Regions from separate parts of the Streptomyces cyanogenus genome, predicted to be linked through region 3. Evidence: predicted binding sites of a transcription regulator. Region 3 holds the regulator's gene; each other region holds the start of a gene.
The links. The regulator HrcA, encoded in region 3, represses chaperone genes, less so after heat shock. The targets are predictions, from matches to a motif close to TTNGCACTCNGNNNNNCNGAGTGCNAA.
Positions count from the first base shown of each region.

Region 1: groL (chaperonin GroEL) is a predicted target of HrcA. The motif match lies at 7,167-7,193, and genes of this name have one in related genera.
Region 2: groES (co-chaperone GroES) is a predicted target of HrcA. The motif match lies at 1,688-1,714, and genes of this name have one in related genera.

Region 1 is NZ_CP071839.1:4,072,976-4,083,249, reverse strand. It holds gene S1361_RS18300 (extracellular solute-binding protein) at 1-937, shown strand, start outside; gene S1361_RS18295 (DUF3263 domain-containing protein) at 973-1,197, shown strand; gene otsB (trehalose-phosphatase) at 1,252-2,085, shown strand; gene S1361_RS18285 (alpha,alpha-trehalose-phosphate synthase (UDP-forming)) at 2,073-3,512, opposite strand; gene S1361_RS18280 (glucosyl-3-phosphoglycerate synthase) at 3,596-4,540, opposite strand; SAM riboswitch class I at 4,696-4,838, shown strand; gene thrC (threonine synthase) at 4,856-6,139, shown strand; gene S1361_RS18270 (ubiquitin-like small modifier protein 1) at 6,136-6,411, shown strand; gene S1361_RS18265 (cold-shock protein) at 6,854-7,057, shown strand; gene groL (chaperonin GroEL) at 7,357-8,979, shown strand; gene S1361_RS18255 (hypothetical protein) at 9,071-9,721, opposite strand; gene S1361_RS18250 (SigE family RNA polymerase sigma factor) at 9,711-10,226, opposite strand.
Region 2 is NZ_CP071839.1:5,243,096-5,253,369, reverse strand. It holds gene groL (chaperonin GroEL) at 1-1,112, opposite strand, end outside; gene groES (co-chaperone GroES) at 1,231-1,539, opposite strand; gene S1361_RS23785 (polysaccharide deacetylase family protein) at 1,788-2,600, opposite strand; gene S1361_RS23780 (polysaccharide deacetylase family protein) at 2,597-3,517, opposite strand; gene S1361_RS23775 (class I SAM-dependent methyltransferase) at 3,609-4,775, shown strand; gene S1361_RS23770 (RNA polymerase sigma factor) at 4,723-6,033, opposite strand; gene S1361_RS23765 (YciI family protein) at 6,077-6,433, opposite strand; gene S1361_RS23760 (FG-GAP-like repeat-containing protein) at 6,624-8,000, opposite strand; gene S1361_RS23755 (LCP family protein) at 8,073-9,116, opposite strand; gene S1361_RS23750 (LacI family DNA-binding transcriptional regulator) at 9,324-10,274, opposite strand, start outside.
Region 3 is NZ_CP071839.1:3,115,855-3,126,128, forward strand. It holds gene S1361_RS13995 (nitronate monooxygenase) at 1-247, opposite strand, end outside; gene dnaJ (molecular chaperone DnaJ) at 348-1,484, opposite strand; gene hrcA (heat-inducible transcriptional repressor HrcA) at 1,485-2,501, opposite strand; gene S1361_RS14010 (MBL fold metallo-hydrolase) at 2,665-3,387, shown strand; gene S1361_RS14015 (DUF3097 domain-containing protein) at 3,455-4,327, shown strand; gene hemW (radical SAM family heme chaperone HemW) at 4,389-5,621, opposite strand; gene S1361_RS14025 (SpoIIE family protein phosphatase) at 5,649-7,469, opposite strand; gene S1361_RS14030 (AMP-dependent synthetase/ligase) at 7,668-9,542, opposite strand; gene lepA (translation elongation factor 4) at 9,804-10,274, opposite strand, start outside.

The DNA of each region.
Region 1 (10,274 bases), 960 kb from region 3:
CTCGGACCTGCTCTCCATCCGCACCCAGGCCGACTTCCTCTCCCCGCTCGCCGACGCCGGCGAGTGGAAGCACACGCAGTACGGCATCCCGTTCGCCGCGTCCACGCGCGTGCTCTTCTACAACAAGACCCTGTTCGCCAAGGCCAACCTCACGCCGCCCACCACCTGGGCCGAGCTGGCCGCCGACGCCAAGGCGCTCAAGGCGCAGGGCGTGAAGTACCCGTACGCGCTGCCGCTCGGGCCCGAGGAGGCCCAGGCCGAGACCATGCAGTGGCTGCTGAGCGGCGGCAACGGCTACACCGACGACGTCGGTACCTACACCATCGACTCCTCCGCGAACGTCGAGACGTTCACCTGGCTCAAGGACGAGCTGGTCGGCAAGGACCTGACCGGCCCGGTCGCGCCCGGCAAGCTCAACCGCGCGGACGCGTTCGCCGCGTTCGCCGACGGCCAGGTCGGCATGCTCAACGGCCACCCCACGCTGATCCAGCAGGCCGGGAAGAAGGGCGTGAAGTTCGGCATGGTGCCGATGCCGGGCCGCACCGGCAAGGCCAGGGCGTCCATGGGCGTCGCCGACTGGATGATGGCCTTCAAGCAGAACGGGCAAGCCGACCGGATCGGCGACTTCCTCGACTTCGTCTACAGCGAGAAGAACGTCCTGGACTTCTCCCGGAGGTACGGGCTGCTGCCGGTCACCGGGTCCGCCTCCAACGCCATGGCGGCGTCGGCCGCGCCCACCGACAAGGCCCTGCAGCCCTTCCTGGAGCAGCTGCCCACCTCCGAGCTGTACCCCGTCGGCAAGACCTCCTGGGCGGCGGTCAGCGCGGCCGTGAAGCAGAACATCGGCCAGGCCGTCGCCCCCGGCGGCAGCCCCGCCGCCGTCCTGACCCGCCTGCAGTCCACGGCCACCGCGGCCGACAGCAGCACCGCGAACTGAGCCCGGTGTCGGTGCCCGCCGCTACGGTGGCGGGCATGGAACTGGGCACCCGAGAGAAAGCCATCCTCGCCCTGGAGCGCCGCGCCTTCCCCGGCCCCGGCGCCAAGGAGCGAGCGATACGCGAGGAACTCGACCTCTCCCCGGTCCGCTACTACCAGCTCCTCAACGCCCTGCTGGACGACGAGCGGGCCCTGGCCCACGACCCGGTGACGGTCAACCGCCTGCGCCGGGTACGGGAGGCGCGCCGAGCGGAGCGCTGAACCGGTGGGGGTCACCCAGGCGTGAGGGCGGCCGGGGCCGGATACTGTCCCGGTATGGACCCTCTGCCCACCCCGCAGACCCAGCCCGGCCGGGACGGTCTCGCCGCCCTGCTGGCGCAGCCCCGCACCGCGCTGATCGGCCTGGACTTCGACGGCACGCTGGCCCCGATCGTCGCCGACCCCGAGCAGGCCCGCGCCCACCCCGACGCCGTACCCGCACTGGCCGCGCTCGCCCCGAAGGTGGCCTCCGTCGCCGTGGTCACCGGCCGCCCGCCCGAGGTCGCGGTCCGCTACGGCGGCTTCGCCGGCGTCCCCGGCCTGGAGCACCTCACCGTCCTCGGCCACTACGGCGCCGAACGCTGGGACGCGGCCACCGGCACGGTCACCGCCCCGCCCCCGCACCCCGGCGTGGCCGCCGTCCGCACCGAGCTGCCCCGCCTGCTGGAGCGCGCCGGCGCCGGCGAGGGCACGTGGATCGAGGAGAAGGGCCGGGCCCTCGCGGTGCACACCCGGCGCGCCGCCGACCCGCAGGCCACGTTCGAGTCCCTGCGCGGCCCCCTCGCCGACCTCGCCGGCCGGCACGGCCTGATCGTCGAACCCGGCCGTCTGGTCCTGGAACTGCGTCCCCCGGGCATGGACAAGGGCGTGGCCCTGCTGGACCACGCCCGCGCCATCGGCGCCGGATGCGTCGTCTACGCCGGCGACGACCTCGGCGACCTCCCCGCCTTCGCCGCCGTCGAGAAACTCCGCACCGACGGCACCCCCGGCCTGCTGGTCTGCAGCGGCAGCACCGAGGTCACCGAGCTGGCGGAACGCGCCGACCTGGTGGTGAACGGCCCGGAGGGGGTCGTCGGCCTCCTCCGGGCGCTCGCCGCTCAGCTCGGCTGATCGGTCAGCGCGTCCAGCTGGTCCAGGAACCACCGGGCCGGCGGCAGCGCGGTCGCGGCGGCGGCCAGCCGCTTCGAGCGTTCCGCCCGCTCCGCCTCCGGCAGGCTCAGCGCCTCGTGCAGGGCCCGGGCCGTGCCCGCGATGTCGTACGGGTTCACCACGAACGCGTCCTCGCCCAGCTCCTCGTACGCCCCGGCCTCCCGCGACAGCACCAGCGCGCAGCCCTGGTCGGAGACGACCGGGACCTCCTTGGCGACGAGGTTCATGCCGTCCCGGATGGGGTTCACGAGGGCCACGTCGGCCAGCCGGTACGCCGCCAGGGAGCGCGCGAAGTCGTCCTTCACGTGCAGCACGACCGGGGTCCACTGCGCCGTGCCGTACCGCTCGTTGATCTCCTCCGCGGCCTGCTGCACCTCGGCGGTGTACTCGCGGTACACCGCGAGGTCCTGCCGGGACGGGTAGGCGAACGCGAGGTGGACGACCTTCTCCCGCCACTCGGGGTGGTCCGCCAGCAGCTGCTCGTACGCCAGCAGCCCGCGCACGATGTTCTTGGACAGCTCGGTCCGGTCCACCCGGACGATCGTCTTCCGGCCCTCTCCGATCTCCGCCCGCAGCGCCGCCATCCGCTCGTCCACGTCCGGCTCGTGCGCCCGCTTGCGCAGGAAGTCCGCGTCCGCGCCCAGCCCGTGCACCCCGATCCGGGTGCCGGACGGGATACCGGGCCCGAGCACCGCGTGACAGCAGTCGGTGAACGCGTCCGCCCACCGCCGGGTGAGGAACGCCGCCCGGTCCGCGCCCAGGATGCCGCCGAGCAGCTCGGCGGCGATGTCGTCGGGCAGCAGCCGGAAGTAGTCCGGCGGCGCCCAGGGGGTGTGCGAGAAGTGACCGATGCGCAGGTCGGGACGGAGCTGGCGGAGCATGCGGGGGGCGAGGGCCAGGTGGTAGTCCTGGATCAGCACCGCCGCGCCCTCGGCCGCCTCCTCGGCCAGCGCCTCGGCGAACGCCCGGTTGTAGGCCTCGTACGACCCCCACTGCCGCCGGAACTCGGCGTCGAAGACCGGCTCCAGCGGGGTCTGGTACAGCATGTGGTGGACGAACCACAGCACCGAGTTGGCGATGCCGTTGTACGCCTCGGCGTGCACGCTCGCGTCGATGTCGAGCATCCGCACCCGCTGCCCGCCGGTCTCCTCGGCCGGCAGCAGGCCGCCGTCCGCGCGTCGCACCGCCGCCCGGTCGCCGTCGCCGAGCGCGGCGCACACCCAGACCGAGCCCGCGTCCGAGCCGATGGCGGACAGTCCCGACACCAGCCCGCCGCCGCCCCGTCTGGCGTGCAGCGAGCCGTCCTCGCCCACCTGGTAGGAGACCGGGCCGCGGTTCGACGCGACCAGCACCCGGGCCTTTTCAGCAGCAGCACGCGTGGAAGCCATACGCCTCAACCTAGCCCGGCCCGGAAACACTCAAACGTACGTTCCGCCCGGCGAGGGCGGGGCAGGCGGCCGTATACGGCGCTTCACGCCACCTTCCGTTCGGCGTACTCCGCGATCTCCACCATGGGCGGCCGTTCCTCGGTGTCCACCGAGTAGGTACGCGGCTCGAACCCGTCCTCGCCCCGCTCGAACTGGGTGAGCGCGGGCCGGACGAGATGCCCGCGCGCGAGCCGCAGCTGAGCCGTGCGGTAGATCGCCGCCGCCATCCGGCCCAGGGCCTGCCCGTCCTGGTGCCGGTGCTTGCGCACGCCCAGGTCGACCTGGGCCAGCGCGTCCAGGCCGACCAGGTGCAGCGCGTCGACCAGCATGCCCAGCTCCACGCCGTAGCCCACGGGGAACGGCAGCTGTTCCAGCAGGGAGCGGCGGGCCGCGTACTCGCCGCCCAGCGGCTGCACGAACCCGGCCAGCTGCGGCCAGTGCATGTTCAGCAGCGGGCGGGCCATGAGTTCGGTGACCCGGCCGCCCTGCCCGGCCGTGCCGCCGAGCGGACGGTCGTACATGCCCTTGACCAGGTCGACGTCCGGTTCGGTGAGCAGCGGGCCGACGGTCCCGGTGACGAAGTCGGAGGAGAACTCCTTCAGATCCGCGTCGACGAAGCAGACGATGTCGCCGCTGGTCACCAGCAGCGAGCGCCACAGCACCTCGCCCTTGCCGGGGACGGCGGGTATGCGCGGCAGGATGTCGTCGCGGTGGACGACCCGGGCGCCCGCGCGCGCGGCGACCTCGGAGGTGCGGTCGGTGGAGCCGGAGTCGACGACCACGATCTCGTCGACGAGCGGGACCTGGTCCACGAGGTCGTGCCGGATCACCGCGACGATCTCGCCGACCGTCTCCTCCTCGTTGAGAGCGGGCAGGACGACGCTGATCGTCCGGCCCGTGCGCTGTTTGGCGGCCAGGACCTGGTGCAGCGGTCGGTCGGCCACGGACCAGGAGCGGGTGCTCAGCCAGCGCTCGACTTCTTCCAGCACGGTCGGCGGCTCCTCACTGTCACGACCACACGTCACCGTGTGATCCATCTCGCGGTTCGGACGACTATCTCAACTGTCCTGGCCTTCGGTTACAGTCTTGAACAACGCCGATGACCATCGCATGTCGGGGGTCACGAGCGTCCACAACCGAATACCGCTCATCCAGAGGGGCAGAGGGACACGGCCCGATGAAGCCCCGGCAACCCTCCAGCCGGCTCTCGTCTTCGCAGCGAGGCTCCCGGCTAGGGAAGGTGCCAAATCCGTCTCACGGCGAGATGCGTCGTGAGGAAGATGAGGAGAAAGGGCCTCGCCTCCATGGCTGTGCAGACAGTTGCAACCTCCAGCGAAACCACCGTCGACCTCGGCCCCGCCGCCGCCCTGAGCTGTCGCGAGTGCGGTCACCGCGTCCCGCTCGGTCCGGTCTTCGCCTGTGAGGAGTGCTTCGGCCCGCTCGAGATCGCCTACGACTTCTCCGCCTACGACACCGAGGAACTGCGCCGGCGCATCGAGGCCGGCCCCGCGAACATCTGGCGGTACGCGCCGCTGCTGCCCGTCCCGGCGGACGTCGCCGGCAAGCCCAACCTCAACCCCGGCTGGACCGAGCTCGTCAAGGCCGACAACCTGGCGCGCGAACTGGGCGTGACCGGCGGTCTGTACGTGAAGGACGACTCCGGGAACCCGACCCACTCCTTCAAGGACCGGGTCGTCGCCCAGGCCCTGGAGGCCGCCCGCGCCTTCGGCTTCACCACGCTCTCCTGCTCCTCCACCGGCAACCTGGCCGGCGCCGTCGGCGCAGCCGCCGCCCGGGCCGGCTTCCGCTCCTGCGTGTTCATCCCGCACGACCTGGAGCAGGGCAAGGTCGTCATGGCCGCGGTCTACGGCGGCGAGCTCGTCGGCATCGAGGGCAACTACGACGACGTGAACCGCTTCTGCTCGGAGCTGATCGGCGACCCGGCCGGCGAGGGCTGGGGCTTCGTCAACGTCAACCTGCGGCCCTACTACGCGGAGGGCTCCAAGACCCTGGCGTACGAGATCTGCGAGCAGCTCGGCTGGCGGCTGCCCGACCAGATCGTGGTCCCGATCGCCTCCGGCTCCCAGCTCACGAAGATCGACAAGGGCCTGCAGGAGCTGATCAGGCTGGGGCTGGTCGAGGACCGGCCCTACAAGATCTTCGGCGCCCAGGCCGAGGGCTGCTCCCCGGTCTCCACCGCCTTCAAGGCCGGCCACGACGTGGTCCGTCCGCAGAAGCCGGACACCATCGCCAAGTCCCTGGCCATCGGCAACCCGGCCGACGGGCCGTACGTCCTGGACGTCGCGCGCCGCACCGGCGGTGCCGTGGAGGACGTGACGGACGAGCAGATCGTGGACGCGATCAAGCTGCTGGCGCGGACCGAGGGCATCTTCGCGGAGACGGCGGGCGGCGTGACCGTCGGCGTCACCCGCAAGCTGCTGGAGGCGGGGGTGCTGGACCCGGCGAAGACCACGGTCGTCCTCAACACCGGCGACGGCCTGAAGACCCTGGACGCGGTGGCCGGGACCGGCGTCACCGCCACCATCCGCCCGACCCTGGACTCCTTCCGAGAGGCTGGCCTCGCATGAGCGTGACCGTTCGCATCCCCACCATCCTGCGCACCTACACCGGTGGGCAGGCCGAGGTCGCCGCCGAGGGGGCGACGCTCGGCGAGGTCATCGCCGACCTGGAGAAGAACCACACCGGGATCGCGGCCCGGGTGCTGGACGACCAGGGGAAGCTGCGCCGGTTCGTCAACGTGTACGTCAACGACGACGACGTCCGGTTCGAGCAGGGCCTGGACACGGCGACCCCCGACGGTGCCGGTGTGTCCATCATCCCGGCGGTGGCCGGAGGCTGACCGGCCCGCCGGCCGGCTCTCCATTACCTTCGGTAACATCGGTTACCGATTGTTCATCGGATTGCCCCCTCCGTAAGAGAAACGGAGGGGGCAATTCTGCGTGATTGAGCGCGGTAGAGTTGGGGAACACGGTCTCGGCCCCCAGGTCGGCGGCCCTGTAATCATGCCGAGTGGCCCGACAAGAAGTAGCCAAAGTGTGCGGGTTCTCTGCGGCTTTTGTGGGGCCCGACTTGCCCTGAATCCAGGTGAATTCTCACCACTTTCCGGACCTCCCGCGTCCAGAATTCTCGTCCGATTGACCTGTTGCAGACGGCAGTTGGACAGATACATTCAGCCGCGGTCGACGCGTTCCGGCGCACGCCCCCGGCCAATGGGGGGTGAGGTCTGACCCGGGTCCGCGAAGTGTGGATCTGTGCAAGGGCCAGTAATAGGGGAGTTAGGCATGGCTCAGGGCACCGTCAAGTGGTTCAACGCGGAGAAGGGGTACGGCTTCATCGCGGTCGACGGTGGTGCGGACGTCTTCGTCCACTACAGCGCGATTCAGATGGACGGCTACCGCACCCTGGAAGAGGGCCAGCGGGTCGAGTTCGAGATCTCGCAGGGCCAGAAGGGCCCGCAGGCCGACATGGTTCGCGTCACCGCCTGAACGTTTCTTGTCCGAAGGGCCCGCACCTCGCAGAGGGTGCGGGCCCTTCGCCGTCCCCGGGTTCCACTGTTCGCGGGCGGCTGACGCGGGGCCCGTACCCGTGCAGGCGCTTGCACTCGACCATGCCGAGTGCTAATCATTGGCGTTAGCACTCTGAAGGTGAGAGTGACAGTGAAGGACCGGGTCGGTGAGGCCCGCGGGCCGGGTGGGGCAAGGAACCACGAGGCCGGCGAGCCGTCCGTCGCGGGCGCGGGCGCGGTCCGAAGGAATCACCCCCAGTCCTGGAGGGACCACTTCACATGGCCAAGATCATCGCGTTCGACGAGGAGGCGCGGCGCGGCCTCGAGCGCGGCATGAACCAGCTCGCGGACGCCGTGAAGGTGACGCTCGGCCCCAAGGGCCGCAACGTCGTCCTCGAGAAGAAGTGGGGCGCCCCCACGATCACCAACGATGGTGTCTCCATCGCCAAGGAGATCGAGCTCGAGGACCCGTACGAGAAGATCGGCGCCGAGCTGGTCAAGGAAGTCGCCAAGAAGACGGACGACGTCGCCGGTGACGGTACGACCACCGCGACCGTGCTCGCCCAGGCCCTGGTCAAGGAAGGCCTGCGCAACGTCGCCGCCGGTGCCAACCCGATGGCCCTGAAGCGCGGTATCGAGAAGGCCGTCGAGGCCGTCTCCGCCGCCCTGCTGGAGCAGGCGAAGGACGTCGAGACCAAGGAGCAGATCGCCTCCACCGCGTCCATCTCCGCCGCCGACACCCAGATCGGCGAGCTGATCGCCGAGGCGATGGACAAGGTCGGCAAGGAAGGCGTCATCACCGTCGAGGAGAGCAACACCTTCGGCCTGGAGCTCGAGCTCACCGAGGGCATGCGCTTCGACAAGGGCTACATCTCCGCCTACTTCGCGACCGACATGGAGCGCATGGAGGCGGTGCTGGAGGACCCGTACATCCTCATCGCCAACTCCAAGATCTCCTCGGTCAAGGACCTGCTCCCGCTCCTGGAGAAGGTCATGCAGTCGGGCAAGCCGCTGCTGATCATCGCCGAGGACGTCGAGGGCGAGGCCCTGTCGACCCTGGTCGTCAACAAGATCCGCGGCACCTTCAAGTCCGTCGCCGTCAAGGCCCCGGGCTTCGGCGACCGCCGCAAGGCCATGCTCGGCGACATCGCCATCCTCACCGGCGGCGAGGTCATCTCCGAGGAGGTCGGCCTCAAGCTGGAGAACGCGACCCTGGACCTCCTGGGCCGCGCCCGCAAGGTCGTCATCACCAAGGACGAGACCACCATCGTCGACGGTGCCGGCTCCTCCGAGCAGGTCAACGGCCGCGTCAACCAGATCCGCGCCGAGATCGAGAACAGCGACTCCGACTACGACCGCGAGAAGCTCCAGGAGCGCCTGGCGAAGCTCGCGGGCGGCGTGGCCGTCATCAAGGCCGGTGCCGCCACCGAGGTGGAGCTCAAGGAGCGCAAGCACCGCATCGAGGACGCCGTCCGCAACGCGAAGGCGGCCGTCGAGGAGGGCATCGTCGCCGGTGGTGGCGTGGCCCTGCTGCAGGCCTCCCAGGTCTTCGAGAAGCTGGAGCTGGAGGGTGACGAGGCGACCGGCGCCAACGCCGTGCGCATCGCGCTCGAGGCCCCGCTGAAGCAGATCGCCGTCAACGCCGGCCTCGAGGGCGGTGTCGTGGTGGAGAAGGTGCGCAACCTGACCCCGGGCCACGGCCTGAACGCCGCGACCGGCGAGTACGTCGACCTGGTCGCCGAGGGCATCATCGACCCGGCGAAGGTGACCCGTTCTGCCCTGCAGAACGCCGCCTCCATCGCCGCGCTGTTCCTCACCACCGAGGCCGTCATCGCCGACAAGCCGGAGAAGGCCGCCGCGCCGGCCGGCGGCGGCATGCCGGGCGGTGACATGGACTTCTGATCGACCTGACGGTTGATCGCCTGTCCTTCGGACCGAGGGCGGCACTCCCAGCTGGTGGCTGGGGGTGCCGCCCTCGGGCGTTTGCCGAAGGCTAGGTCCTCGGCGTGACCGCCACCGACAGCGTGTCGCCCGGCCTCAGCCTGTTGTAGAGCCATACGGCGTTCTTCGTGTCGAGGCCGATCCAGGCGCCGCGGGGGCCGCAGGCGAGTGAGCCGACGTAGAGGCTGGACCTGTCGGTGCCACGCAGCTCGACCACGTACGGTTCGGCCACCTTGCAGGCGGACTTGGTGAGTCCGTAGGCCGTGTCCCGTGTGAGGTCGAGTTTCGCGGCGACGGTCAGCAGGCCGGCGGAGGGGCGGGTCGGGTAGCCCGAGGTGATGCGCATGACCCGGCCGTCGACGGTCAGGACCCGCCTCTCGACGTCCACCGTGCCGGTGACCGGGGACGTGAGAGGGGTGGGGGTGGGCGTGGGCGTGGGGGACGCCGGGAGCCGGGGAGCGGTGGCCGCCGGGGCCTGGCGGTGGGCCGGAGTGCCGTCGCCCGGATTCAGCGCCAGTGCGAAGGCCGCCAGGGCGAGGGCCGCGGCGCCCGCGCCGAGGACGAGGGCCGTGCGACGGCGGCGGTTCCGGCGGACGGCGCGGCGGCGGATCCCGGGAGCGCCGAGGGCCGGCGGTCTCTCGTTCGCCGTCGCCAACTCGCGGAGTGCGGTGGTCAGGTCGTCCGGGACGAGGTCATCCGACACGGCCGCCCTCCTTCCGTACCGGCTCATCGGCCTCGTCCGTGCCCAGCTGCCTCGCCAGTGCCGCCCGGCCCCGGGACAGCCGGGCCTTGACCGTACCCACGGGCGCGCCGGTCTCGGAGGCTACCTGCTCGACACTCAAGTCGCACAGATGGTGCAGGACGATCGCCAACCGCTGCGCCTGGGGCAATTGGCGCAACGCTGCCACCAGGGCGGTGTGTTCGGGGCCGGGGCCGGGAGTCGACTCGGGCGGCGTGTGCCGTCGCATCAGTTCCAGCCAGCGCCTGGCGCGCCGCCAGCGGCTGACCGCCAGCCGTACGGCGACCGTGCGGATCCAGGCCTCGGGGGCGCTGTCGGCCAGGAAGGACTTCCGCCGGTCCCAGGCGCGCACGAACGCCTCCTGCACCACGTCCTGGGCCTCGCCGTGGTCTCCGGTGAAGGCGTAGAGCTGCCCGGTCAGGCGGGGGAAGGCCGCCGCGTAGAAAGCGTCGAACTCGTCCTCGGTCATGCCCTCCGCCGGAGTCTTGCCGCGTCTTGCTGAGTCTTACCGGGTCTC
Region 2 (10,274 bases), 2.1 Mb from region 3:
TTCGCGAGGCGCTCCTGGAGCTTCTCGCGGTCCCAGTCGGAGTCGGTGTTCTCGATCTCGGCCTTGATCTGGGCGACGCGGCCCTGCACGTCCTCGGACTTGCCGGCGCCGTCGACGATCGTGGTGTCGTCCTTGGTGACGGTGACGCGGCGGGCGGAGCCGAGCACGTCGGTACCGACCTGGTCGAGCTTGAGGCCGACCTCCTCGGAGATGACGGTGGCGCCGGTGAGGACGGCCATGTCCTGCAGCATCGCCTTGCGGCGGTCGCCGAAGCCGGGGGCCTTCACCGCGACGGCGTTGAAGGTGCCGCGGATCTTGTTGACGACCAGGGTCGACAGGGCCTCGCCCTCGACGTCCTCGGCGATGATCAGCAGCGGCTTGGAGGAGCCGGCCTGGATGACCTTCTCCAGCAGCGGCAGCAGGTCCGCGATGGCGGAGATCTTGCCCTGGTGGATGAGGATGTACGGGTCCTCCAGGACGGCCTCCATGCGCTCCTGGTCCGTCACGAAGTACGGCGACAGGTAGCCCTTGTCGAAGGCCATGCCCTCGGTGAAGTCCAGCTCCAGACCGAAGGTGTTCGACTCCTCGACGGTGATGACACCGTCCTTGCCGACCTTGTCCATCGCCTCGGCGATCAGCTCGCCGACCTGCTGGTCCTGGGCGGACAGCGCGGCGACGGCGGCGATGTCGGACTTCTCGTCGATCGGGCGGGCGGAGGCCAGCAGGTCGTCGGAGACGGCCTTGACCGCGGCGTCGATGCCCTTCTTCAGGGCGGCCGGGGAGGCACCGGCGGCGACGTTCTTCAGACCCTCGCGGACCAGCGCCTGGGCGAGGACCGTGGCGGTGGTGGTGCCGTCACCAGCGATGTCGTTGGTCTTGGTCGCCACCTCCTTCACCAGCTGGGCGCCGAGGTTCTCGTACGGGTCCTCGATCTCGACCTCGCGGGCGATCGTGACACCGTCGTTGGTGATGGTCGGAGCGCCGAACTTCTTGTCGATGACGACGTTGCGGCCCTTGGGGCCGATCGTCACCTTGACCGTGTCGGCAAGCTTGTTGACGCCGCGCTCAAGGGCGCGACGGGCGTCCTCGTCGAACTTCAGGATCTTCGCCATGACAGCGGGAGCCCTCTCGAAATCTGTGGGTGAAAAGACGCTGCGCCCCGGGCGCCCGGCTTCTTATCGGTCGCGGGGGCCAGGGGCGCAGCTCAAAGCGGAGAGTCGCTTGAGGTGATTACTTCTCGATGATCGCGAGGACGTCGCGAGCCGAGAGGACGAGGTACTCGTCGCCGTTGTACTTCACCTCGGTGCCGCCGTACTTGCTGTAGAGGACGACGTCGCCGACCTTGACGTCGAGCGGCAGACGCTCGCCGTTCTCGAACCGGCCCGGGCCCACGGCGAGGACGGCGCCCTCCTGGGGCTTCTCCTTCGCGGTGTCCGGGATGACCAGGCCAGAGGCCGTGGTCTGCTCGGCGTCCAGCGGCTGGACCACGATGCGGTCCTCGAGCGGCTTGATGGCAACCTTGGAGCTGGCGGTCGTCACGATCCGACCTCCCCCTTCGGAGATCTCACGGGGTTAACTGTCTGAGGTGGCGACCAGGTCGATCCGTCGTCGCGGGTGCCGGACCTGCCCGTCGCGTTTGTCTGGCACTCTCCAGGGGGGAGTGCCAGAGCCGAGACTATGACCGGGATTAGCACTCGGTCAAGCGGAGTGCCAATCGCGGTGCGGCGCGTCGGCCGTGAACGGCGTGCGCGGGCGCCCCGGCGGCGTCGTGTGCGCCGGGCCGGCGCTCAGAGGTAGTCCTCCAGGCGCCCCACCGTCAGGCCCTCCTCCTGTGCCTTCCTCAGCACGTCGACCGTGCGCTTGCGCAGGGAGGGGCCCGTCGACTCGTCCGGGCCCACCAGGACGATGTCGCCGGGGCGCAGGTGGCGGGGGCCGTGGGTGTAGGCGAGGCCGGCCGGGGTGAGGGCGGCGCGCCAGAGGACGAGGGCGGAGATGCCGCAGCCGGCCGCGGCGCGCCGGGTGGTGCGGTCGTAGGAGCCGTAGGGCGGGCGGAAGAGGCGCGGGGTGACGCCGAGGCGGGTGCGCAGGCGAGTCTGCTGGCCGCAGATCTCGGCGCGCTGGCCGGCGTACGGCAGTCCGGCCGGCGCCCGGTGGTCGAGGGTGTGGTTCTCGATGCCGGCGCCGAGCGCGTGCAGGCGGGCGAAGTGGCCGTAGCCGGGGGCGGCGACGCTGTCGGTGAGGAAGAGGGTGACCGGCAGCCGGAGGTCGCGCACCATGTCGACGAAGCGGGGGTCGCGTTCGGAGCCGTCGTCGTAGGTGAGGAAGACGACCGGGTCGCGGGTGCGGACGTGGTCGACCACCGGGGGCAGGACGGGGACCCCCGGGTGCTCGGCGAGCGGACGGGCCGGGTGCACCGGGGAGCGGGCGAGCGGCCGGGTCAGGCCCCAGTGCCGGTAGCCGGGGCCGGGCGCGGTGGCGTGTGGGCGTACCCCTTCGGCGGCCTTCTTGCCGAGGCGTTCGATGGGGTCGACGGACTGGGCGCAGCCCGCCAGGAGCAGGGCCGGGGCGAGGACCGCGGCCGGGCCCCGCAGGCGCCTCACAGGTAGTCCTCCAGGCGGGCCACGGCGTAGCCCTCGCGCGTGACCTTGTTCAGGAAACGGCGCATGTCGTCCACCATCGTGCCGTCCCAGTCGTCCCGGCCGCGGAAGTGGGTGAGGACGATGTCGCCGGGGTGCAGGCTGCGGTCCCAGTCGCGGTACTCCCAGTGGTCGACGAAGACCTCCTCGTCCCAGATGGGCGCGTACCTGATCCCGCAGGCCTTGGCGGCGCGCAGGGTGTCGCCGTTGTAGTTGCCGTACGGCGGCCGGAACACGGTGGGCGCCCGGCCGAACTCCCGCTTCATGACGGCCTGCATGCCGCAGATCTCGTCCTTCTGCTCCTCGTAGGAAAGGCCGGGCAGGTAGGGGTGGGTGAGGGTGTGGTTGTTGAGGGTCACGCCCTGGGCCTGCATCCGGCGGAAGTAGCCGTAGTCGTCCTTGACGAGGTAGTTGCTGAGGAAGGCCGAGTACGGCACCTTCAGCTCGCTCATCATGCGCAGGAAGGCCGGGTCCTTCTCGGCGCCGTCGTCGATGGTGAGGAAGACGACCCGCTGCTTGGTGGGGACCGCGGTGAAGACCGGCGGGAGGTCCTCCTCCTCCTGCCCGTCCACCTCGAAGCCGTCCCGGGGGGTGATCTTCGGCTTCCTGGCCGGTGGTGCGGGGGGCGTGAGCGGGACGCGGTCCAGGCCCCAGCGCCGGGCGGCGGCGGCCAGCCGGGCCTGTTCGGCGGCCGCCCGGGCCTGCGGGTCCGGGGCGCGGGCGGGGCCGCCGTGGCCGGTGGCGGGTTCGGCGCCGCCGGCGCAGCCGGACAGGAGGGCGGCGGCGGCCAGCGTGAGGGCCGCGGAGCCCACGGCCGTCTTCCGGGAGGTGCTCACGGCGAGCCGCGCCCGCTTTTTGTCATTTTGTACTACTGCTCGCATGGTGCCGGATCCTCCCAGGACCCGGCCCCCGATCCCGGCCGACACCGCCGCCGTCGGGCGCACCATCCACCGACTGGCCCACAATGACCCGGTGAACGACCTCGCTCTGCTCCTCAGCCCCGAAGGCCGCGCCCTCCTCGACGAGGTGCGGGACACCGAGCCCGCGCAGGAACTTGCCGTGGCCACCCGGCTGCGCCGCGACCACCCGGCCGAACTGGTCTCGGCCGCGCTCGGCCAGGCCCGGCTGCGGCAGCGGGCGGTGGCCAAGTTCGGGGCCGAGGACGCCGGCCGGATGTTCTTCACGCCGCACGGGGTCGAGCAGTCGACCCGGGCGAGCGTGGCGGCCTACCGGGCCGGGCGGCTGCGGGAGCTGGGCGTGGCCTCCGTCGCCGACCTGTGCTGCGGGATCGGCGGGGACGCGATCGCGATGGCGCGGGCCGGGATCCGGGTGCTGGCCGTGGACCGGGACCCGGTCACGGTGGCGGTGGCCCGGGCGAACGCCGAGGCGCTGGGGCTTGCGGGCCTGATCGAGGTGCGCGAGGCCGACGTCACGGAGGTGGACACCGCCGGGTACGACGCGGTGTTCGTGGACCCGGCGCGCCGGGGCGGACGCGGCCGGGTGTTCGACCCGGAGGCGTACTCGCCGCCGCTGTCCTGGGCGGTCGGGACCGCGCTCGCGGCGCCCCGGGCCGCGCTGAAGATCGCGCCGGGCATCCCGCACGAGGTGATCCCGGCGGCGGCCGAGGCCGAGTGGATCTCAGACGGCGGGGACGTGAAGGAGGCGGTGCTGTGGTTCGGGACCGGGGCGCCGGGCGCCGTGCGGGCCACGCTGCTGCCCGGCCCGCGCACCCTGCCCGGCCGCGGGCTGCCCGATCCCGCGGTGCGGCCGGTGGGGCGCTACCTGTACGAGCCGGACGGTGCCGTGATCCGCGCCCACCTGGTCGCCGAGGTGGCCGAGGAGGTCGGCGGCGGGCTGCTGGACCCGACCATCGCCTACGTCACGGCCGACGAGCCGCGGTCCACGCCGTACGCCACCGGCTACGAGATCACCGACCGGCTGCCGTTCAACGTCAAGAAGCTGAAGGCCCTGCTGCGCGAGCGCGAGGTGGGCACGCTGACCGTGAAGAAGCGCGGCTCGGCGGTGGAGCCGGAGGAACTGCGCCGCAAGGTGCGCCCGCACGGGCCGAACGCGGCCACCGTGTTCCTCACCCGGGTCGCCGGGGCGCCGACGATGCTGATCGGCCGTCCGCTGGGCTGACGCCGGCGCACTCCCCCGCCCTGCGCAGCAGCAGGCGCCGTTCCCGCTCGTTGTGGGTCAGGCCGGCGGCGCGGAGGAACTCCTCGCGGGCCTCGGCGGTGCGCCCGAGGCGGGACAGCAGGTCGCCGCGGACGCTGGGCAGCAGGTGGTAGCCGCGCAGCGCGGGCGCGTCGGCCAGGGCGTCCACCAGCTTCAGGCCCTCCGCGGGGCCGTCGGCCATCGACACGGCGACCGCGCGGTTCAGCTCGACCACCGGGGACGGCGCGCGGACGGCCAGCAGCCGGTACAGGGTGGCGATGGCGCGCCAGTCGGTCTCCTCGTACCTGTACGCGCGCGCGTGGCAGGCGGCGATGGCGGCCTGGAGGGTGTACGGCCCGGGCGGGCCGCTCGCGGTGGCCTCGGCGCGGTCGAGGGCGCGGACGCCGCGCGCGATGAGCATGCGGTTCCAGCGGCGGCGGTCCTGGTCCTTCAGCAGCACCGGTGCGCCGTCGGGGCCGGTGCGGGCGGCGGCGCGGGAGGCCTGGAACTCCAGCAGCGCGGTCAGGCCGTGCACCTCGGGCTCCTCGGGCATCAGCGCGGACAGCACCCGGGCCAGCCGCAGCGCGTCCTCGCACAGGCCGGGGCGCAGCCAGTCGTCGCCTGCGGTGGCCGCGTACCCCTCGTTGAAGATCAGGTAGATGACGTCCAGCACGGAGCCGAGGCGGGCCTCGCGCTCGGGCCCGTACGGCACCTCGAAGGCGACGTTCCGCTTCGCCAGGGTGCGTTTGGCGCGGACGATCCGCTGGGCGATCGTCGGCTCCGGCACCAGGTGGGCACGGGCGATCTCGGCCGTGGTCAGGCCGCCCAGCAGGCGCAGGGTGAGCGCGGTGCGGGCCTCCGGCGACAACACCGGGTGGCAGGCGGTGAAGACCAGCCGCAGCAGGTCGTCGTCGATGTCGTCCGGGTCGGCGGGTTCGTCGTACGACGGCGGGGCCGTCTCCAGGTCCCGGCCGATCTCGGCGAGTTTGCGGGCGTAGGTCTCGCGGCGCCGGACCAGGTCGACGGCCCGGTGCCGGGCGGTGGCCATGAGCCAGGCGCCCGGGTTGTCCGGCACCCCCTCCCGGGGCCACCGCTCCAGGGCGGCGACCAGGGCGTCCTGCGCCAGCTCCTCGGCGATGCCGACGTCCCGGACGATCCGGGCGACGCCGGCGATCACACGGGGCGACTCCAGGCGGAAGACGGTCTCGATCGCGTGTGCCGCGGTGGGCTGTGATTCCACAGCCCACCATGCAACACCCTGGTCGACGGACGGCCAAACGGGCTCAGCCCTCGGCGATCTCCCGCAGCTCGCAGGCGAACCGCCACTCCGTGCCGTGGATCTTCAAGAAGCGCTGGGTCCACTCCAGCGCCTCCGCCCGGTCCTTGCACTGCATGAGCGCGTAGCCGCCGACGACCTCCTTGGACTCGGTGAACGGACCGTCGGTGACCGAGACCTTCGTGCCGTCCCAGTCCAGCCGGACGGCTTCGGCGGACGGGGTGAGCCCGGCGGTGTCGAGCAGGACACCGGCCTTGGTCATCTCCTCGATCAGCTCGCCCATCCGCTGCATCAGCTCCTCGCTGGGGCCGCCGGCGGGGCCGGTGGACTCGTCGATGCGCACGAGCGACAGGTAGCGGGGCATGGTGTCTCCTTCGGTCGGGGCGGCGGGTCCGTTCCCCGCCGCTCACCCTTGCGTCGAACGGGAGGGAGCCGGATCGACACGCTCGCGGAAAAATCTCCGGGATTTTTTTCGCCGCCCCCCGCCCCGCCGCTCAACCTCCCGCCGCCCCGCCGCTCAACCTCCCGCCCGTCCCGCCGGCCCGGGCGGCCCGTTACTTCAGCGCGAAGCCGAACGACGCCTTCTTGTACGGCGCCCCGAGCGCCTTCCCGCCGAAGACGGCGGCCGCGTCCGTGACCAGGCCGGACGGCCGTCCGCGCAGCACCCACACCGCGCCGTCGCCGCCGTCCTCGCCAGGGGCCGCGGCGGCCAGGTCGGCGTGGCCGTTGCGGTCGACGTCCAGCAGCCGGACCACGTACCCGAAGGAGTCGTACGGCTCGGCGGTGCCGGGAACGCCCCTGGTGTTCTGCCCGAACGCCTGGGCTCCGGCGCCGGTCAGCCCGGAGCGGCTGCCGCGCAGCACGTCGACCACGCCCTCGCCGTTCTCGTCGGGCGCGCCGACCGCCACGTCGTCGATGCCGTCCCCGGTGATGTCGCCGACCGCGACGGCCTGGCCGAACTTGTCGTTCGACTCCCGGCTGCCGGGGACGCCGGGCGTGTCCTGCGTGAACCGCTTCCAGGTGGACTCGCCGCGCAGCCCGGCGGCGCTGCCGTACATCACCCAGATCGCGTTGTCGTCCTGGAAGCCGGTGACGAGGTCGTCGTAGCCGTCGCCGTCGAGGTCGCCGAGCGCCGCCGCGCCGTCCCCGCTGCGGTAGGGGGTGGTGACGGGGGCGAGGCCGGCGGGGCCGCTCAGGTACAGCCGGCTGCAGTTGTTGCCGTCGCCGCAGTAGCCGGTCAGCACCAGGTCGGAGCGGCCGTCGCCGTTGATGTCACCGGTGTCGCCGTCGCGGATGTCGACGTACCGGAGGTGGTCGGGGTCGAGCGGGGTGCGTGCGGCCGGCGTGCCGCTGCGCTTGAGCGGGCCCTTCCAGATGCTGCCGGTGGTGCCGGCCGGGTCGTCGCCCCCGCCGAAGCCGGCCCGGAACAGGGCGAGGTCGAGCCGCCCGTCACCGTCGAAGTCCCCGGTCTGGGTGTCGGTGGCCGGGATGGACCTGCCGCCGGACAGGCCGCGCGGGCCGCCCCAGACGACGACCCCGCCGTCCCGCGGCGAACCGCTGCCGACGACGAGATCGGCGTAGCCGTCACCGTCCAGGTCGCCCTTGGAGATCTGCTGCCCGAAGCCCTGCCCCTTGACGGGGTTTCCGGGGATGCCGGCGGTGGCCCGGCTGAGGATCGTGCGGTGGCCGGCGGACAGCCCGTGCGGGCCGCCGTACAGCACGGCGACGTAGCCGGCCCGGGCCTGGCCACCGACCGTGGCGTTCGGCGCCCCGATGGCCAGGTCGGCGTAGCCGTCGCCGTTGAAGTCGTCACGGACCGGGGCGGCGCTCCTGGCCGGGGCCGCGGAGACGGCCGGGACGGCGAGGCCGAGGGCGGTGAGGCCGAGGGTCAGCGGCAGTGCCCAACGGGCGTGCGAACGCGAGCGGAACAACGAAAAACCCCCTGGTGTACAGCTGTTCGGTCATCGCAGCAGACCCGTGCGTCACCCGGAAGGTTGTACGCGTCAGCGCAGGGACGCCCAGAGCCGGCTCGCCCGCGGCTCCTCGGCGACGACCCGGTTGGGGTCGGAGGGTGCCGTGGTTACCGGCATGGTCACCGTCCGCACCCGGTCGGCGGTCAGGCCCCGCAGGCTCCGGCCGAGACCCACCAGTTCGTTCAGCGAGTCCAGGCCGGTGTCGGTGGTGAGGCCGGCGGTGACGGCGTCGGCGACCTGGTACAGCCTGGCCGGGTCGGTGAGCAGGCCGGCGCCGGAGAGCTGTTCCAGCAGGTCCTTGACCAGCATCTGCTGCAAGCCGATGCGGCCCAGGTCGCTGCCGTCGCCTATGCCGTGCCGGGTGCGGGCCAGGGCGAGGGCCTGTGTGCCGTCCAGGTGGTGGGTGCCGGCCTTCAGGCGCAGGTGGCTCTGGTCGTCGTCGATGTCCTCGGTGGTCGTGACGTCGACCCCGCCGAGCGCGTCGACCAGCTTCGCGAAGCCGGAGAAGTCGATCTCGACGTAGTGGTCCATGCGGACGCCGGTGAGCGACTCGACGGTCTTCACCGCGCACACCGGACCGCCCAGCTCGTAGGCGCTGTTGAACATGGCGCCGTACGCCGGTGCCGAACTGCCGCCGGAGGACAGCGGGCAGGACGGACGGGTGACGAGGGTGTCGCGGGGGATGCTGACGACGGTGGCCCTTGTCCGGCCGGCGTCGAGGTGCACGACCATCGCGGTGTCGGACCGGGCGCCGCCGCTGTCCCCGCCGCCCAGCTCCTGGTTGGCCTTGCCGCTGCGCGAGTCCGAGCCGAGGACCAGGATGTTCAGGGAGCCGGTGGGCAGCGGGGCGGCGCTGGTGGAGGGGGTGACCACGGCCCTGGCCGGACGGTCGTCGCCGAGTGCGCTGTTGATGTCGACGCTTCGGATGTTGCGGTCCAGATGCCAGTAGGTCCAGCCGGCCGCCGCCGCACCCAGCACCAGGGTGCCCGTCAGGGCGAGACCGGCGATCCGCAGCGCACTCGGCCGCCTGCCCACCCGTCTGCCCGTGTCGCCTTGCTCCTCGTGTCGCGTCACGGCAGGAACGTAAGTCCGAATTATTAGGGGACTGTTAGCGGAAGCCGCCCGAGTCGGTTTTCCTCGGAAATTCTCATCTTGCGGGTGGCGTTCCAGGCCTGGTGACCTGTCGGCCCGCGCCGTAGCTCCAGTTCGGCGCCTCCGAAAGTTTCGGTTGGGGAACCGCTTGGCTTCGGGGCAGTGTGGGGTTGCCCCCCGCCCCCGTCACTACGCCAACCGCTGAGCCACCGCCGGTGCGTCCGTGCTCGACCGCACCACCAGACTGGTCGCCAGCTCCACCCGGGTCGCCGCCCGCTCCTCCGGCGCCCGCCCCAGCTCCAGCACCAGCCGGGCGGCGGCCTCGGCCATCTCGGTGAGCGGCTGCCGTACGGTCGTCAGCGGCGGGCCCACCCAGCGGGCCACCGGCAGATCGTCGAAGCCGACCACGCTCAGGTCCTCCGGGATGCGCAGGCCCAGTTCGCGGGCGGCCTCGTACAGGCCGAGCGCCTGCAGGTCGTTGCCCGCGAAGACGGCGGTGGGCCGGTCCGGGCGGCGCAGCAGCTCCAGGCCCAGCCGGTAGCCGGCGTCGTGGTGGAAGTCGCCGGCCACGACGAGTGAGGGGTCGACCGGCAGTCCGGCCGTCTCCAGGGCGGCCCGGTAGCCGTCGACCCGGGCCCGGCTGCACATCATCCGGGACGGGCCGCTGATCGCGCCGATCCGGGTGTGCCCGAGCTCCACCAGGTGGCGGGTGGCGGCGAGCCCGCCCTGCCAGTTGGTGGCGCCGATGGACGGCACGTCGGGACCCGGGTCGCCGGCCGGGTCCATCACCACGAACGGGATGGAGCGGCTGGTCAGCAGCGCCCGCTGGGACTCGTCCAGCCCGGACAGCACCAGCACCACGCCGTGCGGGCGGCGGGCGGCGACCTGGTCGGCCCAGGTCCGGCCGGGGGTGAGCCGGCCGGCCGACTCGGACAGGACCACGCTCAGCCCGGCGTCCCTGGCGACGTGCTCCACGCCCCGGATGACCTCCAGCGCCCAGGCGCTCTCCAGCTCGTGGAAGACCAGGTCGATCAGGGGCGAGCGGGAGGCCTCGGCGCGGCGGCGCCGGTAGCCGTGGACGCGCAGCAGTTCCTCGACGCGGGTGCGGGTCGCGGGGGCGACGTCGGCGCGGCCGTTGAG
Region 3 (10,274 bases):
CCACCGCGCCGGACTCACCGTGCTCGGGCTGCGGCATGCACACGTTCACGCCGAAGGGCCGGTTCGTGAGCCCGCGCAGCTGCTTGATCTCCTGGTACATGCCGTCGGCGGTCTTGTACCCGGCGGCGAGGAACCCGAGGCCACCGGCCTCGGAGACGGCGGCGGCGAGCTGCGGGAGGGAGACACCGCCCGCCATGGGGGCCTGCACGATCGGGTGGGGGAAGAGATCGGTCAGCGGGGAGGACATGACGGCATGTTGTCACGTCCTCCGAACAAGTCCGAATCCGGGCTTCCCCCGGCATAGGCCACTGGCATAGAGGGGGCCGGAGCCCCCCGTACGCCCGTCCTCAGCGCCCGTTGAAGGCGTCCTTCAGCCGCGAGAACAGCCCCTGCTGGCCCGGCTGGAACTGGCCCTGCGGGCGCTCCTCGCCGCGGAGCTTGGCCAGCTCGCGCAGCAGTCGCTCCTGCTCGGGGTCCAGCTTGGTCGGCGTGGTCACCTCGACGTGCACGATCAGGTCACCCCGGCCGCCGCCGCGCAGATGCGTGACGCCCCGGTTGTGCAGCGGGATCGACTGGCCGGACTGGGTACCGGGCCGGATGTCGACCTCCTCCATGCCGTCCAGCGTCTCCAGCGGCACCTTCGTGCCGAGGGCCGCCGCCGTCATCGGGATCGTGACCGTGCAGTGCAGGTCGTCACCGCGCCGCTGGAACATCGGGTGCGGCAGCTCGTGGATCTCGACGTACAGGTCGCCGGCCGGACCACCGCCGGGGCCGACCTCGCCCTCGCCGGCGAGCTGGATCCGGGTGCCGTTGTCGACACCGGCCGGGATCTTCACGGTGAGCGTGCGGCGGGAGCGGACCCGGCCGTCGCCGGCGCACTCCGGGCACGGCGTGGGCACGACCGTTCCGAAGCCCTGGCACTGCGGGCAGGGCCGCGAGGTCATGACCTGGCCCAGGAAGGACCGGGTGACCTGGGAGACCTCACCGCGGCCGCGGCACATGTCACACGTCTGCGCGGACGTGCCGGGAGCCGCGCCCTCACCGTTGCAGGTGTTGCAGACGACCGCGGTGTCGACCTGGATGTCCTTGGTCGTCCCGAAGGCCGCCTCGCCCAGCTCGACCTCGATCCGGATCATCGCGTCCTGGCCGCGCCGGGTGCGCGAGCGCGGCCCGCGCTGCGACGCCGTGCCGAAGAACGCGTCCATGATGTCGGAGAAGTTGCCGAAGCCGCCCGCGCCGAAGCCGCCCGCGCCCGCGCCGCCCGACTGGGAGAGCGGGTCGCCGCCGAGGTCGTAGACCTGCTTCTTCTGCGGGTCCGACAGCACCTCGTAAGCGGCGTTGATCTCCTTGAACCGCTCCTGGGTCTTCGGGTCGGGGTTGACGTCCGGGTGCAGCTCGCGCGCGAGCCGGCGGAACGCCTTCTTGATCTCATCCTGCGACGCGTCGCGGCGCACGCCGAGAACGGCGTAGTAGTCCGTGGCCACTTACGACTCCGCCAGGATCTGTCCGACGTACCGTGCCACTGCGCGTACCGCTCCCATCGTTCCCGGGTAGTCCATGCGGGTCGGTCCGACCACGCCGAGCTTGGCAACCGCCTCGCCGCCCGAACCGTAGCCGACCGACACGACGGAGGTGGAGTTGAGTCCCTCGTGGGCGTTCTCGTGGCCGATGCGCACGGTCACGCCCGGATCCTTCGCCTCGCCGAGGAGCTTGAGGAGCACGACCTGCTCCTCCAGGGCCTCCAGGACGGGCCGGATCGTGAGGGGGAAGTCATGCACGAAGCGGGTGAGATTGGCGGTACCGCCGATCATCAGCCGCTCCTCGTTCTCCTCCACCAGTGTCTCCAGCAGAGTGGAGAGCACCGTGGAGACCGTACCGCGGTCCTCCGGCTCGAAGGCCTCCGGCAGGTCCTCGACCAGCTTCGGCACATCGGTGAACCGGCGGCCCGCGACCCGGCTGTTGAGCCGCGCCCTGAGGTCCGCGAGCGAGGCCTCGCCGAACGGCGCCGGGCAGTCGACCATACGCTGCTCGACCCGGCCGGTGTCCGTGATCAGCACGAGCATCACGCGCGCGGGAGCCATCGAGAGCAGCTCCACGTGCCGGACCGTGGACCGGGTCAGCGACGGGTACTGCACGACGGCGACCTGCCGGGTCAGCTGCGCCAGCAGCCGCACCGTCCGCGCCACGACGTCGTCCAGGTCGACGGCGCCCTCCAGGAAGTTCTGGATGGCCCGCCGCTCGGGCGCGGTCATCGGCTTCACGCCCGCGAGCTTGTCCACGAAGAGCCGGTAGCCCTTGTCCGTGGGGATCCGCCCCGCGCTGGTGTGCGGCTGGGCGATGTACCCCTCGTCCTCCAGGGCCGCCATGTCGTTGCGGACGGTCGCCGGGGAGACCCCGAGGTTGTGCCGCTCGGTCAGGGCCTTCGACCCGACCGGCTCCTCGGTGCCGACATAGTCCTGGACGATGGCGCGCAGTACCTGAAGCCTGCGTTCACTCAGCATTCGCGCGCACCTCCAGCATGTCGTCCCCTCGTCCCTTCGGGTCGTCGGCCTGGCACTCTTCGCATGCGAGTGCCAACGTTCCCCCGGCCCAGTGTACGGCTGTCGGGTACACACTGGGCAAGGTCGGGCCGCGGTACCGGTTCGTACCGCTAGCGTCGCCGCTATGAGCGTGACTTGGGAAGAGCTGGGCTGGGAACGGCTGACCGCCGGGGTGGGGCGGTGCCGGCTGCCCGGCTGGGACTGCACGGCGGGGCTGGTCCTCGGGGAGGACACGGCGCTCCTCGTGGACGCCGGGTCGAGCCTGGCGGAGGGGGCCCGGCTGCGCGCGCAGGCCGAGGAACTGGCGGGCGGCCGTGTGACCCATCTCGCGCTCACCCACCCCCATTTCGACCACGTGTTCGGCGCGGCCGCGTTCGCCGGGGCCGAGGTGTACGCGGCGGTGGGCCTGGACGCGGCGCTGTCGCACGAGCGCGCGGAGCTGCGCCTGGACGCGATCAGGAACGGGCTGCCGGTGGCGGACGCGGACGAGGCGGTGGACGCGCTCGTCCCGCCCGGCCACCTGGTCTCCGGCGAGTGGACCCTCGACCTCGGCGGCGGCCGGCAGGCGCTGCTGGCCAACGTGGGCCCCGGCCACACCGCGTACGACCTCGCGGTCCTGGTGCCGGGGGATCCGGAGGTGGTCTTCTGCGGCGACCTGGTGGAGGAGTCCGGCGAGCCGCAGGCGGGCCCGGACGCGGTCCCGTCCCGCTGGCCGGACGCCCTCGACCGGCTGCTGGCCCTGGGCGGCGAGGACGCGCTGTACGTGCCGGGTCACGGCGCGGTGGTCGACGCGGGGTTCGTCCGCCGCCAACGACAGGACCTGGCAGCACGGTTCGGCGTGATCTGAGCTGCTCTTCCCGGCCGTTCCGGCGTGTCGTACGCCGCGGTGCGCGGCTTCTCCTATCGTCATCCGAATGCGCCCACCCGTCTCCCGCCACCGCCCTTCCGACGAGGGTCCCTCGGGCCCGCGCCCTCGTGTGTACTCCGCCGACCTGACCCCTCCGTGGAAGAAGCCGAAGCCGGTGCCGGAGGTTCCGGCCGAGCCGGGCCTGGTGGTGGAGGAGCCCGGCACCGGGTTCTGCGGGGCGGTGATCCGCTGCGAGGCCGGCACCGTGACGCTGGAGGACCGCTTCGGCAAGCACCGGGTGTTCCCGCTGGAGCCGCGCGGCTTCCTGCTGGAGGGCCGGGTGGTGACGCTGGTCCGGCCGTCCTCGCCGGCTCCGGTACGGCCCACCCGTACGGCCTCCGGTTCGGTCGCCGTCCCCCGGGCACGCGCGCGTGTGGCCCGCGCCGGCCGCATCTACGTGGAGGGCCGGCACGACGCCGAGCTGGTCGAGAAGGTGTGGGGCGACGACCTGCGGATCGAGGGCGTGGTCGTGGAGTACCTGGAGGGCGTGGACGACCTGCCGTCCATCGTGGAGTCCTTCGCCCCGGGCCCGGACGCCCGCCTGGGCGTCCTCGTGGACCACCTGGTGCCGGGCACGAAGGAGTGGCACATCGCGGAGTCGGTGACCAGCGAGCACGCGCTGGTGGTCGGCCACCCGTTCATCGACATCTGGCAGGCGGTGAAGCCCTCCTCGCTGGGCATCGAGGCGTGGCCGGCGGTGCCGAAGGGGCAGGACTGGAAGACGGGCGTGTGCCGGGCGCTGGGCTGGCCTTCGGAGAACACCGGGGCGGTGTGGCAGGCGATCCTGAAGCGGGTGGGGTCCTACAAGGACCTGGAGCCGGAGCTGCTGGGGAGGGTGGAGGAGCTGATCGACTTCGTCACGGGCAGCGGTGGGGCCTGACGAACTCGATGACCAGGTGGGAGCGGAACGTCGGTTCACAGGGGTTCACCCACCCGAGTGATCAGTCCACCAGGTCACGTACCACCGCGTCCGCCAGCAGCCGCCCCCGCAGGGTCAGCACGGCCCGCCCCTGCTCGTACGGCCCCTCCTGAAGCAGCCCGTCCGCCAGCGCGCGCCGGGAAGCCGCCAGCCCCTCCTCCTTCAGCAGGGACAGCAAAACCCCTTCCCGCAGCCGCAGCTCCAGCAGGATGCGCTCCACCCGCCGGTCCTCGTCGGACAGCAGCTCCCGGCCCGCGCCCGGGGAGCGGCCGGAGGCGAGGGCCGCCGCGTACGCCCCCGGGTGCTTGACGTTCCACCAGCGGACCCCGCCCACGTGCGAGTGGGCTCCGGGGCCCGCGCCCCACCAGTCGGCGCCGCGCCAGTACAGCTCGTTGTGCAGGCAGCGGCCCGCCTCGGAGGTGGCCCAGTTGGAGACCTCGTACCACTCGAAGCCCGCCCGGCCCAGCATCTCCTCGGCGATCAGGTACCGGTCGGCGTGCACGTCGTCGTCGGTCATCGGGACCTCGCCCCGGCGGATCCGGCGGGCGAGCTGGGTGCCCTCCTCCACGATGAGCGCGTAGGCGCTGATGTGGTCGGGGCCGGCACCGAGGGCGGCCTCCAGGGACGCCCGCCAGTCGTCGTCGCTCTCCCCCGGCGTGCCGTAGATCAGGTCGAGGTTGACGTGCTCGAAGCCCGCCGCCCTCGCCTCCGCGACACACGCCTCGGGGCGGCCGGGGGTGTGCGTCCGGTCGAGCACGCGCAGCACATGCTGCCTGGCACTCTGCATGCCGAAGGAGATCCGGTTGAAGCCGCCCGCGCGGAGGGTGGCGAGGTACGCGGGGTCGACGGACTCCGGGTTCGCCTCCGTGGTGATCTCCGCGTCCGGCGCCAGCCCGAACTCGTCCCGGATCGCCCCCAGCATCCGTACGAGATCGTCGGCGGCCAGCAGCGTCGGCGTACCGCCGCCGACGAAGACCGTGCGGACCTCGCGCGGGTCGTCGCCCAGCACCTTCCGCGCCAGCCGGATCTCGTCCGCGAGGGTGTCCGCGTAGTTGTCCCGGGAGGCGAGCACACCGCCGCTGCCGCGCAGCTCGGTCGCGGTGTAGGTGTTGAAGTCGCAGTAGCCGCAGCGGGTCGCGCAGTACGGGACGTGCAGGTAGAAGCCGAGCGGGCGGCCGGCTGCCCCGGCGAGCGCGTGCGCGGGCAGCGCGCCGTCGGCGGGGACGGGCTCGCCGTCGGGGAGTGCGGAAGGCATGCCTTCCATTGTCCAGCACCGCGAGCGTTACTCCGCCTGGAGCACCAGCAGGGCCAGGTCGTCCTCGGGCAGGCCGCCGCCGAAGTCGTGGACCAGGCGGCGGATCCTTTCCGCGATCAGCTCGGCGCTGAGCCCGGCGCAGCCGGACAGGGCGCGGGCGAGCCCGTCGCCGTCGTCGAACTGGCGGCTGCCGGAGCGCCGCTCGGTGACCCCGTCGGTGACGCACAGCAGGCTGTCGCCGGGGCGCAGCTCCAGGGTCTCGCTCGTGTACGTCTCGTCCTCCACGACGCCGAGCAGCGTCTGCGGGCGGGCGGCGGTGCGCACGGTGCCGTCGGGGCCGAGGACGAGCGGCAGCGGGTGGCCGGCGGAGGCGAGGGTGCAGCGGACCCCGCCGTCGTACGGCGTCAGCTCGCCGTAGAGGAGGGAGAGGAACCGGGTCTGCGGGCCGTCCCCGGCGGCCATCGGCCGGCCCCCGGCGACCAGGGCGCGGGCGGCGGCGTCGGCGGCCTCGGTGGCGTCGTCCAGCAGGAGCTGGTTGAGGCGGTCCAGGACGTCGGCGACCCGGTAGCCCTCACGGGCCAGGAGGCGCAGCCAGGGGCGGGCCAGGCCGATCACCACGGCGGCCTCCGGGCCCTTGCCCTGGACGTCGCCGACGGCGAAGCACCAGCGGCCGTCGCCCGCCGGGAACAGGTCGTAGAAGTCGCCGCTCGGGCCGCCCTTGTCGCAGGGCTCGTAGACGAGCGCGCTGCGCACGCCGGGGATCTCGGCGACCGCGCCAGGCAGCAGGCCGCGCTGGAGGACGGCGCTGATCGTGGCCTGGCGGGCGTACTGGCGGGCCGCGCCGATGGCGAGGGCGACCCTGCGGCCGAGGTCCTCCACCAGCCCGGTGACCTCGTCGGGAAAGCCCGTGATCCCGCACCGGCCGATGACCAGCGTGCCGAGCGGCCGCCCGCCCGCGATCAGCCGGTACGACAGCGCCGTCCCGTGGACGCCCTGCGGGCCGAGGGCGTGGCCCGGCCACGGGTAGGGCTCGGGGCCGGAGCGCAGCCCGTCCGGCGGGCACGGCGGCTCCTTCTCCAGGGCGGACCGCAGTTCCTCGATGCGGGCCTCGCTGGCGTGCCAGACCCGGGCGGGCCCGCCGCCGGCGCCGCCGCGTACGGTCGCCTCGTCCTCCAGCCAGACCGCGCACCAGTCGGCGAGCCGCGGCACGATCAGCTGGCCGGTGAGCGCGGCGACCAGGTTCTCGTCCAGCTGTCCGGCGAGCAGGTCGGAGGCCTCGGCGAGGAAGGACAGGGCACCCCGGCCGAGCCAGTCCCGGTCGCCCTCGGCGCGGTGCGGCTGCGGGGCGAGGTCCTCGGCGATCCCGAGGGCGGGGCCGGGGCCCGGGCCGTCCGGGGTCTCGCTGCCGCCCGGGGGCAGCCGCGCCCAGACGGTCTTGGCACCGGTGCGGTAGGTGACGCCCCAGGACTCGGCGAGCGTGGCGACCAGGCGCAGGCCGCGTCCGTACTCCGGGGTGTCATACGTCCCCTCGCCGCCCGTGGCGTCCCGCGGGGCCCGGGTGGGGTGCTGGTCGTGCACCTCGACGACGAACGCGCCGGTGTCCTCCAGCCGCCACTCAAGGTGCATCTCGGTGCCGGCGTGCACGACGGCGTTGGTGACCAGTTCGCTGACGACGGCCATGGCGTCGTCGGCGAGCCGGGCGGCGACCCCGGGCGCCTCGGCCAGCGCGGTCCGCACCAGCGCGCGGGCCGCCCCCGGCGCGAGGGGACTCCCGGGCAGTGTGGCCCGGCCCCGTGTCTCACCGGGGTGGGTGCCGCCGCTCTCCCGCTGCGTCGGTATGGCCGCCATGTCCATGCGGCCAGAGTGACAGACCGGAGGCGCCCATCACCGTTGAGTCACCGAAGTGAACACAAGAGGGCTCCATTCGAGCGCAGGCGAGCAGCAAAGGGGCGCGGGGAACCGCACGACGAGCCATGGACGACCCGCGCGACGGGCCATGGACGAGCCGCGCCGCAAGCGGCCCCCGCCGCCCCCTCCGGAACCTCGCTACGCCTCCCGCGTACCGACGTACATCTCCTCGATGAGGTGCTTGTACTCCCGCTCCACCACCGGCCGCTTCAGTTTCAGGCTCGGCGTGATCTCCCCGTGCTCCACATCGAGATCCCGCGGCAGCAGCCGGAACTTCTTGATGGTCTGCCACTTCTGCAGCCCTGCGTTGAGCTGCCGCACGTACCCGTCGACCATCTCCACCGTCTGCGGCGCGGCGACGATCTCGGCGTACGACTTGCCCTCCAGCCCGTTCTCCTTCGCCCAGTCGAGGATGGCGAGCTCGTCCAGGGCGATGAGGGCGGTGCAGTAGTTCCGGTCGGCGCCGTGCACCAGGATGTTGGAGACGTACGGGCACACCGCCTTGAACTGGCCCTCGACCTCGGCCGGAGCGACGTACTTGCCGCCGGAGGTCTTGATGAGGTCCTTCTTGCGGTCGGTGATGCGCAGGTAGCCGTCGGGCGACAGCTCGCCGATGTCGCCGGTGTGGAACCAGCCGTCGGACTCCAGCACCTCGGCGGTCTTCTCGGGCTGCTGGTGGTAGCCGTCCATGACGCCGGGGCTGCGCAGCAGGATCTCGCCGTCCTCGGCGATGCGGACCTCGGTGCCGGGCAGCGGCTTGCCGACCGTGCCGGTGCGGTAGGCCTCGCCGGGGTTGATGAAGGAGGCCGCGGAGGTCTCGGTGAGGCCGTAGCCCTCCAGGATGTGGATGCCGGCGCCGGCGAAGAAGTAGCCGATCTCCGGGGAGAGCGCCGAGGCGCCGGAGACGCAGGCGCGCAGCCGGCCGCCGAAGGCCTCGCGGATCTTGCCGTAGACGAGGGTGTCGGCGACCTTGTGCTTGGCGGCCAGCCCGAAGGGCACCGCGTGGGTGCCGGTGCGGCGGAAGTTGTCCTGGCTGACCTTGGCGTACTCGCGGGCGACCTCGGCGGCCCACTGGAAGATCTTGTACTTGGCCGGGCCGCCCTGGCGGGCCTTGGCGGCGACGCCGTTGTAGACCTTCTCGAAGATGCGCGGCACGGCCGCCATGTACGTCGGCTGCACCACCGGCAGGTTCTCGATGATCTTGTCGACCCGGCCGTCCACGGCGGTGACGTGCCCGACCTCGATCTGCCCGGAGGTGAGCACCTTGCCGAAGACGTGCGCGAGCGGCAGCCACAGGTACTGCACGTCCTCGGCGCTGATCAGGCCGGTCGCGGCGGTGGCTTTCGCCATGTAGGCCCAGTTGTCGTGCGGCAGGCGCACTCCCTTGGGGCGGCCGGTGGTGCCGGAGGTGTAGATGAGGGTGGCGAGCTGGTCCTTGGTGATCGCGCCGACCCGCTCCTTGATCAGCTGTGGGTGCTGCTCAAGGTAGGCGGTGCCGCGCTCCTCCAGCTCGGCGAGGGTGAGCACCCAGTCGCCGCTCTCGACGCCGGCCGGGTCGATGACCACGACCTTGGTCAGCGCGGGCAGCTCGGCCCGCTTCTCGACGGCCTTGGCGAGCTGGGCCGCGTCCTCGGCGATCAGCACCCGGCTCTCGGAGTCGGAGAGGATGAACGCCGACTCGTCGGCGTTGGTCTGCGGGTAGACGGTCGTGGTGGCGCCACCGGCGCACATGATGCCGAGGTCGGCGAGGATCCACTCCACCCGGGTGGAGGAGGCGAGCGCCACCCGCTGCTCGGGCTGGACGCCCAGCTCGATGAGCCCGGCCGCGATCGCGTACACCCGCTCGGCCGCCTGGCCCCAGCTGAGCGACTTCCACTCGTCGGGGCCCTGGCCGGAGGCCGGCGGCACGGGGTAGCGGTAGGCCTCGGCGTCCGGTGTGGCCGCCACGCGCTCCAGGAAGAGGGCTGCCACGGACGGCGGACGGTTCTCGATCAGGGTCTGTGTGTCGCTCACGACATCCTCCGGGGGCCCGCGACGGTGCGGCTGACTCGGTGCGGCTGGGTTAACTCACGGTGGGGATTCAGGCTCTTGTTTAACTCGCGAGTAACTATCGAGCAGGGACAGGGTAAGGGCCGACCGGCCGCTACGTAAGGGGCTTCGGCCCGTCACTTTCCGCTCAGCGCGGCGCTCGGCACGCAGCAGGGGCCCGCCATGCTTTCGCACGACGGACCCCCACATGCCCGGTTTGCGGGCGTGACCGGCAGTTACCTCCGGTTACTTCTTGCTCTTGGCCGACCCCGCGCTGTCATCGCTGGAGAGAACCGCGATGAAGGCTTCCTGCGGAACCTCCACCGAACCCACCATCTTCATCCGCTTCTTGCCTTCCTTCTGCTTCTCCAGCAGCTTCCGCTTACGGGAGATGTCACCGCCGTAGCACTTGGCGAGGACGTCCTTGCGGATGGCGCGGATGGTCTCGCGGGCGATGACCCGGGAGCCGATGGCGGCCTGCACCGGCACCTCGAAGTTCTGCCGCGGGATCAGCTCCTTGAGCTTGGCGACGAGCCGCACGCCGTACGCGTACGCCTGGTCCTTGTGGGTGATCGCCGAGAAGGCGTCCACCTTGTCGCCGTGCAGCAGGATGTCGACCTTCACGAGGCTGGAGGACTGCTCGCCCGTGGGCTCGTAGTCCAGCGAGGCGTATCCGCGCGTCTTGGACTTCAGCTGGTCGAAGAAGTCGAAGACGAT